2 linked regions of the Methanotorris igneus Kol 5 genome follow. The main gene of each other region encodes a partner of the protein of the gene in region 2 in a complex. Links are inferred from orthologs where the notes say so. Each region holds a gene or a part of one and is shown on either strand. Other genes may lie near its edges.

Region 1 (3,635 bases), 680 kb from region 2 along the record:
TCTTCAGAAACTTCTTTAATTTCTCCATCATCTTTGATTATAACTTCATCTGGCAATACGATGTCTGGAGGCATGATTTTTACAGTTACACCAATGACTCCCAACTTCAATTTAGCAAGTTTAAATGCTTTTCTGACAAGTGTTTCTGATGGATCTCCACAGTGTTTCATGTATCCAGCCATGAATTTTTCTGTTCTTGCTCTTTCCCCAGTCAATTTTCCAGAGATAATTACAACAACTCCTTTTGCCCCTGCGTTCATAACTCTTCTTACTGCTGCGTGAGCAACTCTTCTGAAGTGCATTCCTCTTTCCAATGAGGTTGCAATTTTTTGTGCTACGACTTCTGGATCTAAGTTTGGATCTTCAATTGGTTTAACTTCAATTTGTGGTTTGTTTACTTTGTATGTTTTTTCAAGAGTTTCTGTTAACTCTTTTACCCTTTTTCCTTTTCTACCAATAACAAAACCTGGTTTTTCAGCATATATTGTTATTTTTGTTCCAATTGGTGTCTTCCTAATCTCCATGTGGCTGTATCCTGCCTTTGCCAATGTCTTCTTGAAATACTCATCAATTAACATTTCCTTAATACTCTCCTCTACAAATACCCTCTCAATCATGCTAACCCTCCTAGTGGTATTCTTCTAATATAACTTGTATGTGAACTGTCTCTTGGAACTTAGGCGATGCTCTACCAAATGCTCTTGGCATGTATCTTTTGATTGTTGGACCTTTGTTTGATGAGATGTGCTTGATTCTTAATTTTTCAACATTTAATCCTTTGTATTCTGCGTTTTTCTTAGCATTTTCTAAAACTTTTAAGATTTCTCTTGATGCTTTTACTGGATATCTACCAGCGTGCCATCCAAATTTACCTTTTCTGTGTGGAACATCTTTGCAGTGTCTTTTGAATGGAACAAATCTTTTCAATGCAATAACATCTTTTAAATACTGGATAGCATCATCTAACTTCATACCATTTAACTCTCTACAGATTTCTACTGCATGTTTTCTTGAGATTTTTAATGCTCTACCCATTGCTCTTGCTGTTTTCTTAGGGTCTGTCTCTATTTTGTAGTTCAATTTTGCCATTCCATTCACCTCAAAATCCCAATTTAAAGAAGTAATATCAACGTGTTTTTTTATACCATACATAATCATCATAATGTCTTTATAAATAATTCTTTACCAAAGCTCTAATAGCCCTTTTTATTTGATTGAACTTATTTATATATTTTATCATGCTTTTTAAAACTATAGTCGTTTGCGTTATAAGTGGCTAAAAACCTCGACGAAATTAGAAAGATGGATTATGCTTTCATTAAAATTTATGTACGATTTATGCATGATTCGTTATTCTTTCAAAAAATTGTTAAGTTCAAATATAGTCGTGTGCGTTAGAAGGGTTTTTTGGCAAAACTGAAAGTTTTGCCGTATAATTTGGAAATATGCTATTGACAAATTCTTAAAGATTTATACCTTATTTCAATTTTTAAGGAGGACTAAAGATTATTTAAAAATTCATTAATGCATAGATACGTTTAAAAATTAATGGCAAAACCAAAAGGTCGGGAATTCTGCAAATGACTATACACAACACATGCTCTAATATACTATGATATTTCATATATAAATGTTAAATTGTTCTAAAATAATGACAGCAATAACAAATACAAACTATTAAAGAAAAGAAAATATGCTTACGCATTAAAAGACGCAAAAATTAGGTTTAAAAATTATTATAAATAAAATTACCAAACTTATGCAAGTGATACTTCAACAACCTCTACACTTTCAACATTTTCTAAGTTTCTCAATGCTTCTTCAATTGGCTCTGTTCCTCCTTCTTTTTCTTCCATCTCTACAACAACATAAACTGCATACAAACCAAATGCCAATGGTTCATCTGAAACTCCTCTGCAAACTGCATCTGTTTTCTCAATTGTCTCTTTAACCTTCTCTTTTAATTCCTCTTTGTTTACTTCTGGACTTGTTGGCATAACTTTTATCTTAGCAAGAACTTTTGCCATCATTCCACCTTGCTTATTTATTAATGCTGCTAAATATGCTGAACTCATTATTAAGCGTTATGGTCCTTCAAAACCACACTCTGGGCACTTGTATGGGTTACTTAATTTTCTGCATTTTTCACATCTAACTATCTCTACTTTACCACAGTTTGGACACAAGAATCTTGTTGCATGTTCTCTTGGGGTAATCTCAGCATTGCATGATATGCATACGTATTTCATTCTACCACCATGTTTATTTTTCTATGAAACTTTTAGAAAAAGTTATGCAAATCAAAGATTCGCTATCCAACCTACGGTTGGTTTCATCAAAAAGATGCATCACCTCAGTTTGCTTGGTGATGCCTCGTAGTTTTCTACAAACAATGTTTTTATTACATGAAACTTTTAAAAAGCTTTATTCAAATAAGATAGGATACCTACTCCACAGGATCCTTAGAGATTGTAACATTATAAGTTAAAACCATGTTATTTTTGTGCATATATCCATTTTTCCATTTAGTAAATTGATTATTCTCTCAGGATATTTCCCATTTACCACATAACAATTCATTTTATATTTTATAAGTAGTTGGGGTAAGTGTTTATCAACAGATGTAAAGCCTCTAATGTCTTTTGCACTTATAGTATTTAATAATTTCCCTCCAGGATATTTATCATATACTCCATCAACATCAGTCGCAACTATTATTTCCTCCATGTTTAAGAACTTTGCCACATACAACGCTATTGTATCTGATGTTACATCCCAAGAATGAGGCAATTCATCAGCTGAGAGAATTAATTTTGAAGGTAAAAAGATAATCTTACCATTTTTTTCCAATATTCTCTTTGCATCAAAAAGATTATCTGTTGTTTCTATGCCAGAAATCTCTGAAAAATACAATCCCATTAAATCAACACAGAGCGTTGCAAGCTTATGTGCCCCACTATCATTTAGGTTTGTTTTTTCGTAGAGCTTTCTTACAACATTAGCAAACTCTCCTCCGCCGGGAATAATAATTATTGGTTTCTCTATTTTTTTTAATTCATTTAATAATCTTTCTGCATGATATGTTAAACTACCACCTATTTTTATTAGATGCATGTTTTCACTCTTTCTTATTTTTAATTAAAACTCAAGGTCTCCAATGTCATCTACAAAATCTCCCATATCATCTCCAATATCATCCACAAATTCCTCCATGCTCTCTTCAATTATTTCATCATCCATCATATCTTCAGCAATATGCTCAATTGCCTCCGCTGCTAAAACTCCTGCAGCAACCGCACCAGCAGTTTCTAAGAAATTTGAACCTCTGGAAATCTCAGCATATTTTGGGGCTTTAATTTCATAATATCTCTTCCTTCCAAACAAGAGATAACCAATTAAAATACCAATTCCCATGAGTATAAAAATTGTAATTATGGACATAACCATCACATATTTAAATTTTTATTCTTTGTCTTAAATTGAGTGTGGTGCATAATTGATACATCTAAATTTATGCCCTAACATCTTTAATCCTTATTAATGGGCAACCATTATGTTTTTAGGTTGTAAATAGCTAATATCTGTGCGGTTACAACTGATAATATACAGAAAACGTATTTTTTCTTAAAACCTTT
Region 2 (6,171 bases):
ATTCGTCAATGAAAAATTAAACAGTTTCAAACGGCAATGCACCCCTTTGATGAAATCGAACCGAAGGTTCGAGCAGCGTCCACTGCAACCTTCGGTTGCAGGGAAGTTGAATAACGTAGTTATTCAACTAAATCTTTGATTTCGCCTAATCGAACCGTAAGGTTCGAGCTGCAAAACCGACAAAGGTTTTGCTTAACTTTCTTAAAGTTTCATGTAGAGATATTAGCGAGTTGATAAAAACTTATGAAACATTAATTTATATTTATCTTAATTTTTTTATTTTAATTTTATCATTAATTTAGAATTAAAAAGAATAAAGGTGAACAAATGAGGACGGTAATAGTTGGTAGCGGAGCAGGAGGATTGACAACAGCTTCAACGATAAGAAAATACGACAAGGATATGGAGATCGTCGTAATCACAATGGATAGGCACGTTGCTTATTCTCCATGTGCTATACCTTATGTTATTGAAGGAGAGATAAAATCATTTGAAGATATAATAATGCACACACCAGAGGACTACAAAAAAGAAAGAAACATTGACATAATTACTAAGGCAAAAGTTGTTGATGTAAACTCAAAAGAAAATAAGGTTGTTTATGAAAAAGATGGAGAAAAGTTTGAATTAGATTACAATTATCTTGTTCTTGCAACAGGAGGAACACCATTTGTCCCTCCAATTGAGGGGAAAGATTTGGAAGGAGTATTTACAGTTAGAACTGTTGAAGATGGAATGAAAATTGATGAATACGCTAAAAAATCAAACAGTGTTGTTGTTGCTGGTGCTGGAGCTATTGGATTAGAGATGGCCTATGCCTTCAAAAAGAGAGGTTTGGATGTTACAGTTGTAGAGATGGCTCCGCAGGTATTGCCAAGGGCATTAGATCCAGATATGGCTGAGAAGGTTAAGGAATATTTGGAAAAAGAAGGAATCAAGATTATTTTAAATAAGCCAGTCGAGAAAATCGTCGGTAAGGACAAAGTTGAGGGTGTTGTTGTTGATAATAAAGTCATTGAGGCAGATATGGTTATTATGGCTACTGGCGTAAGACCAAATATCGAATTGGCTAAAAAGGCAGGATGTGAAATTGGAAAATGGGCAATAAAAGTCGATGAAAAGATGCAAACCTCTATTCCAAATATCTACGCCGTTGGAGATTGTGTTGAAGTTGTTGACTTTGTAACAAAACAGGTGACAATGTCTCCATTTGGAACCACCGCAGTAAGGCAAGGAAAGGTTGCAGCAAAGAATATAGTTGGAATAAAGGCAGAGTTCAATCCAGTTTTAAATGCAATGGTTTCAAAAATAGGAGACTTGGAAATTGGAGGGGTGGGTCTAAGTGCTTTATCTGCAAACCAAAATGGCATTCCAATAGTTATTGGAAGATGCAAAGCACTAACAAGAGCAAGATACTACCCAGGAGGAAAACCAATAGAAATCAAGATGATTTTTGATAAAGATAAAAGAGTAGTTGGATGCCAAATCGTTGGTGGAGAGAGAGTCGCTGAGAGAATCGATGCCATGTCAATAGCAATATTCAAAGGGGTTAAAGCAGATGAATTAGCAAATATGGAGTTCTGCTATGCCCCACCCGTCTCAATGGTAAATGAGCCATTGGCTCTCGCTGCTGAGGACGCTCTGGAGAAGTTTGATTAATCCCCTTTTTCTTTTTTTATTTTAGTGGTAGGAATGGAAAATGATGAATTCACTGAAAAAGAAATAAAAAATTTATAATTATTATGTTTTTATGTTAATTTCATCATCACTACTATATATTATAGTTCTATCAGTTACTGCAGGTTTATGACTTCTTCATCAATATAATGAAATTTATAAATCTTATAACAAAATTTTAGGCAAAAATAATAAATTAGCAAAATTATGAAAAGTGCATCATCAAAATAGACAATCAACAAAAAACTGATAATTAATCCAAAAAATTAATATTAAAAAAGAAAATTGTTGCAATCCCTAAATTGGATTGCAACCGTTTAATGGGCTTTTGCAAAATTAAACGCCCAAAAAAGACCTTATTTGAACTGAATTTCTATTTGAACTGAGTCTGGTATTTTGACTTTCATAATGTGTCTTAATGTTCTTTCATCTGCTTCAATGTCAATTAATCTCTTGTGTATTTTCATGTACCATCTTTCATAGGTCTCAGAACCTTCTCCATCTGGTGCTTTTCTTGTTACAACTTTCAATACTTTTGTTGGTAATGGTATAGGTCCTGATATGTCAACTCCTGTTTTTTCTGCAATTGCTTTTATTTGCCTACAAACTTCATCCAATTCTTTGTGGTTTGTACCACTCAATTTTATTCTTGCTTTTTGCATACTCATCCCCCTTCATTTTTTAAGTGTTTAAAAAGAGGTGTAAATATAAAAAAATAAAAAGAAAAGAGGAAATTAAGCTAATTTATTTGTTTTTTGCTTTAACATCGATTGCCATACCTGCTGCGATTGTCATACCCATATCTCTGATAGCGAATCTTCCGAGTTGTGGGATTTCTTTTACGTTTTCAATAACCATTGGTTTTGTTGGTCTGACTTTGATGATTGCAGCATCTCCAGCTTTAATGAAGTCTGGATTTTCTTCTATAACTTCACCAGTTGCTGGGTTCAACTTCTTCAAGATTTCTGTGAATGTACATGCAACTTGTGCTGTGTGTGCGTGGAAGACAGGTGTGTAACCAACTGTAATGACTGTTGGGTGTTGTAAGACAACGATTTGTGCTGTGAATTCTTCTGCAACTGTTGGTGGGTTGTCTGGGTGTCCACAAACGTCTCCTCTCTTAATATCTTTCTTACTGACACCTCTTACGTTGAAACCAATGTTGTCTCCAGGCTCTGCTTGTGAGATTTGTTCGTGGTGCATTTCGATGGATTTGACTTCTCCTTGAACTCCTGCTGGTTCGAATATAACTTTGTCTCCTGGTTTCAAGATACCTGTTTCTACTCTACCAACAGGAACTGTACCGACCCCTGTAATTGAGTAAACGTCTTGGATTGGGATTCTTAATGGTAAGTTTGTTGGTTTTTCTGGTGGGTTGAATTTGTCTAATGCTTCAACTAATGTTGGTCCATTGTACCATGGCATTTTGTCTGATTTTTTAACAACGTTGTCTCCATGGTATGACGCAACTGGGATAAAGTCAATGTTGTCTGGGTTGTATCCTAAGATTTTCAATAATTGTTCTGAGAGCATCTTTTTCATTGCTTCGTAAGCTTCTTGGCTGTAGTTTACAGTGTCCATCTTGTTAATTGCAACTGCAATTTGGTTGATACCTAATGTTCTTGCTAAGAACATGTGTTCTCTTGTTTGTGGTTGGATACCTGTTTTGTGGTCGTTTACGTCAACGACTAATATAGCAGCGTCTGCTTGTGAAGCTCCAGTAATCATGTTTTTAATGAAGTCTCTGTGTCCAGGACAGTCGACAATTGTAATTTCGTATTTTGGAGTTTCGAATTTCTTGTGAGCAATGTCGATTGTAACCCCTCTTTCTCTCTCTTCTTTTAAACCGTCCATAACGTAAGCAAACTCGAATCCTGCTTTACCTTTTTCTGCAGCTTCTCTTTTTAATTTTTCTAAAACTTGTGGGTCAATTGCTCCACTGTCGTATAAGAGTCTTCCAATTGTTGTTGACTTACCTGCGTCAACGTGTCCAATGAATGCAACGTTTAATACTGGCTTTTGTTTTGCCATATTCCACGACCTCCATTTTTATTTTTTAACTTTTACTTTTTTCTTTACTTTATTTAATTATTGTCATTTATAGCCATATAAAAATGTAAGTAACAGTTCACAAAATTAGAAAATAATTTTATCATTCGGAAAAATTTGGTAAATAGTGAATAGTAGGAAGTGGTATATATATTTTATGGTGGGGTATGGTCGTTTGCGGAATTTTTGTAAGTTATTTATAGTCGTGTGCGGAATAGTTGAATAACCTACGGTTATTCAACTTCCCTGCAACCGAAGGTTGCAGTGGATTTTTAAACTTATTTATACATTAGTGAATTTTTAAATAATCATTATCCTTCCTTAAAATTTGAAATAAGGAATAAATCTTTAAGAATTTACCAATAGTTCATTTCAATCTCTAACGCATACGACTATAATCACAATAAAATTTTGAAAGAAGTTAGGATTATGTTAAAATTCAAATAGAGCACAACCTATTTTTAATTATTCAACTTTCAATCCCTTTCTTTCTCTTATTTGTTTTATTAATTGATCCTGTAATTCAGGCGGTACTTTTTCGAATCCAGCAAACTCTATACTCCAGAGACATCTACCTTGGGTAGCTCCCCTAATTGCTCCAGCGAATCCAAACATCTCTGCAACTGGACATTTTGCTTTGATAATTGCCATGTCCCCTTCTTGCTCCATATCTAATATTTGTCCTCTTCTGTTGCTGATTTCTCTTATTGCGTCTCCCATGTAGTCTTGTGGTGTGCTGATGAATACCATTTGCATTGGCTCTAATAATACTGGTTTTGCTTGCATTATCGCATCTCTGATACCAAACCTTACTGCTGGAATTAATTGTGCTGGACCTCTGTGGATTGCATCTTCGTGGAAGATAGCATCTACTAACTTAACCTTAACTCCTTGACATTTTTCTGCTGCTAATGGACCGTTTCTTACCGCCTCTTTGAATCCTTGTATAATTAATTCTCTGGATTCGTCTAAGTGGATAATACCTCTTGTCATGTTGATTAACATGTTTCCTTCATAGATGGACATTACCCTCTTAGCTTCTTCTTTGTCCAATCCTGCCTCAACTAATGCTTTCTCAACTTCTGGTGTTGTTCTCTTCTTGAAGTCCTCATCTTTAATTTTACCTTCTTTGTATGCTTGTAAGACACTCTCTTCTAATGGTTCAACAACGAAGTAGAGTTTGTTGTGTTTGTTTGGTGACTTACCTTCAACTATTGGTGATTGTGTAGTTACCGTTTCTCTATAAACAACAATTGGGTTACCTACTTCAACCTCAATTCCTGCATCTCTTCCAATTTTTGTTTTTGTAATAACTTCAATGTGCAATTCTCCCATACCGCTGATTAAGTATTCTCCAGTTTCTTCGTTAATTTCAACTTTTACTGTGTTGTCTTCTCTTGCTATTTGTCTTAATACTTCAATTAATTTTGGCAAGTCCTTGTTGTTCTTTGGTTCAATAGCAACTGTAATAACTGGCTCACTAACGTGGGTAATTGCCTCAAATGGTGGCTCAATTATGTTGTTTGGTGAACAGATCGTTTCCCCTGCTGTTGCCTCTTTTAATCCAGTAATAGCACAGATGTTACCTGCTGAAACGCTATCTACTTGTATTCTTTCTGGACCCATGAAGACAGAAACTTGCTGAGCCCTTGCTTTTGATTTTGAAGTTACTAAGTAGATTTCGTCCCCTTGTCTTAATCTTCCACTGAACAATCTACATGCTGAAACAGGTCCAGCGTGTTTGTCCATGATAATTTTTGTAATAACTCCTGCCAATGGACCGTTTGGATCACAGTTGAGCATTGCTTTACCAATTTCTGAATTGAGGTCTCCTTTCCAGATGTTTGGAATTCTGTATTTTTGTGCCTCAACTGGGTTTGGTAAGTGCTTAATAACCATGTCTAAAACTACTTCATGCAATGGAGCTTTTTCAGCAAGTTCTTTTTGTTTGTCTTGTTCGCAGTATTCAATAATGTCTTTGAATGTTATTCCACTCTTTTGCATGAATGGAACTGAAATTGCCCAGTTGTTGTATGCTGAACCAAATGCAACACTTCCATCCATGACGTTAACAAGCCATTTGTCTTTGAATTCTTCTGGAGCCATTTTCTTAATTAAGTTGTTTACATCGGTAATGATTTTCATGAATCTGTTTTGTAATTCTTCTGGTGTTAATTTTAACTCGTTGATTAATCTGTCAACTTTGTTGATGAATAAGACAGGTTTTACTTTTTCTCTCAATGCTTGTCTTAAAACAGTTTCTGTCTGTGGCATTACACCTTCTACTGCACAAACGACGACAATTGTTCCATCAATTGCTCTCATTGCTCTTGTAACGTCCCCACCGAAGTCAACGTGCCCTGGGGTGTCGATTAAGTTAATTAAGTAATCTTTACCTTCGTAGGTGTGAACCATTGAAACGTTTGCAGCGTAAATTGTAATACC

What was found.
Region 1: the proteins of tuf (region 2) and METIG_RS04540 are in contact, whole or in part, in a crystal structure (PDB 7CSL), measured with the Pyrococcus horikoshii proteins. The link is inferred for Methanotorris igneus Kol 5 from one-to-one orthologs. Residues at the interface, in WP_010885563.1 of Pyrococcus horikoshii: Val16, Lys20, Ser21, Lys62, Arg65, Glu66, Arg67, Gly68, Val73, Ala74, His75, Ile88, Asp89, Ala90, Pro91, Gly92, His93, Asp95, Phe96, Lys98, Asn99, Gly103, Ala104, Asp227, Val228, Tyr229, Ile231, Val234, Val237, Val239; in WP_010884146.1 of Pyrococcus horikoshii: Phe4, Leu6, Val7, Val9, Arg11, Met13, Pro14, Thr15, Asp16, Pro17, Leu38, Ala39, Lys40, Glu44, Pro45, Ile46, Ala47, Phe48, Gly49, Leu50, Tyr56, Leu58, Arg60, Asp61, Glu62, Glu63, Tyr65, Ser66, Phe67, Asp68.

Annotation. Positions count from the first base shown.
Region 1 is NC_015562.1:915,640-919,274, forward strand. Bases 393-3,143 are described here. They hold METIG_RS04540 (elongation factor 1-beta), read right to left. Parts: upstream 2,028-3,143; coding sequence 1,758-2,027; downstream 393-1,757. Other genes in these bases: METIG_RS04530 (30S ribosomal protein S3), read right to left, coding at 393-617; METIG_RS04535 (50S ribosomal protein L22), read right to left, coding at 628-1,089; METIG_RS04545 (zinc finger domain-containing protein), read right to left, coding at 2,085-2,249; mfnE ([5-(aminomethyl)furan-3-yl]methyl phosphate kinase), read right to left, coding at 2,485-3,114; METIG_RS04555 (hypothetical protein), read right to left, coding at 3,139-3,143. In the rest of the region: more of METIG_RS04530, read right to left, coding at 1-392; more of METIG_RS04555, read right to left, coding at 3,144-3,441. UniProt on the Methanocaldococcus jannaschii protein: Promotes the exchange of GDP for GTP in EF-1-alpha/GDP, thus allowing the regeneration of EF-1-alpha/GTP that could then be used to form the ternary complex EF-1-alpha/GTP/AAtRNA.
Region 2 is NC_015562.1:1,590,672-1,596,842, reverse strand. Bases 1,566-4,377 are described here. They hold tuf (translation elongation factor EF-1 subunit alpha), read right to left. Parts: upstream 3,709-4,377; coding sequence 2,422-3,708; downstream 1,566-2,421. Other genes in these bases: METIG_RS07825 (elongation factor EF-2), read right to left, coding at 4,192-4,377; rpsJ (30S ribosomal protein S10), read right to left, coding at 2,034-2,339; METIG_RS07840 (NAD(P)/FAD-dependent oxidoreductase), read left to right, coding at 1,566-1,659. Outside these bases: more of METIG_RS07840, read left to right, coding at 328-1,565; more of METIG_RS07825, read right to left, coding at 4,378-6,171. UniProt on the Methanocaldococcus jannaschii protein: GTP hydrolase that promotes the GTP-dependent binding of aminoacyl-tRNA to the A-site of ribosomes during protein biosynthesis.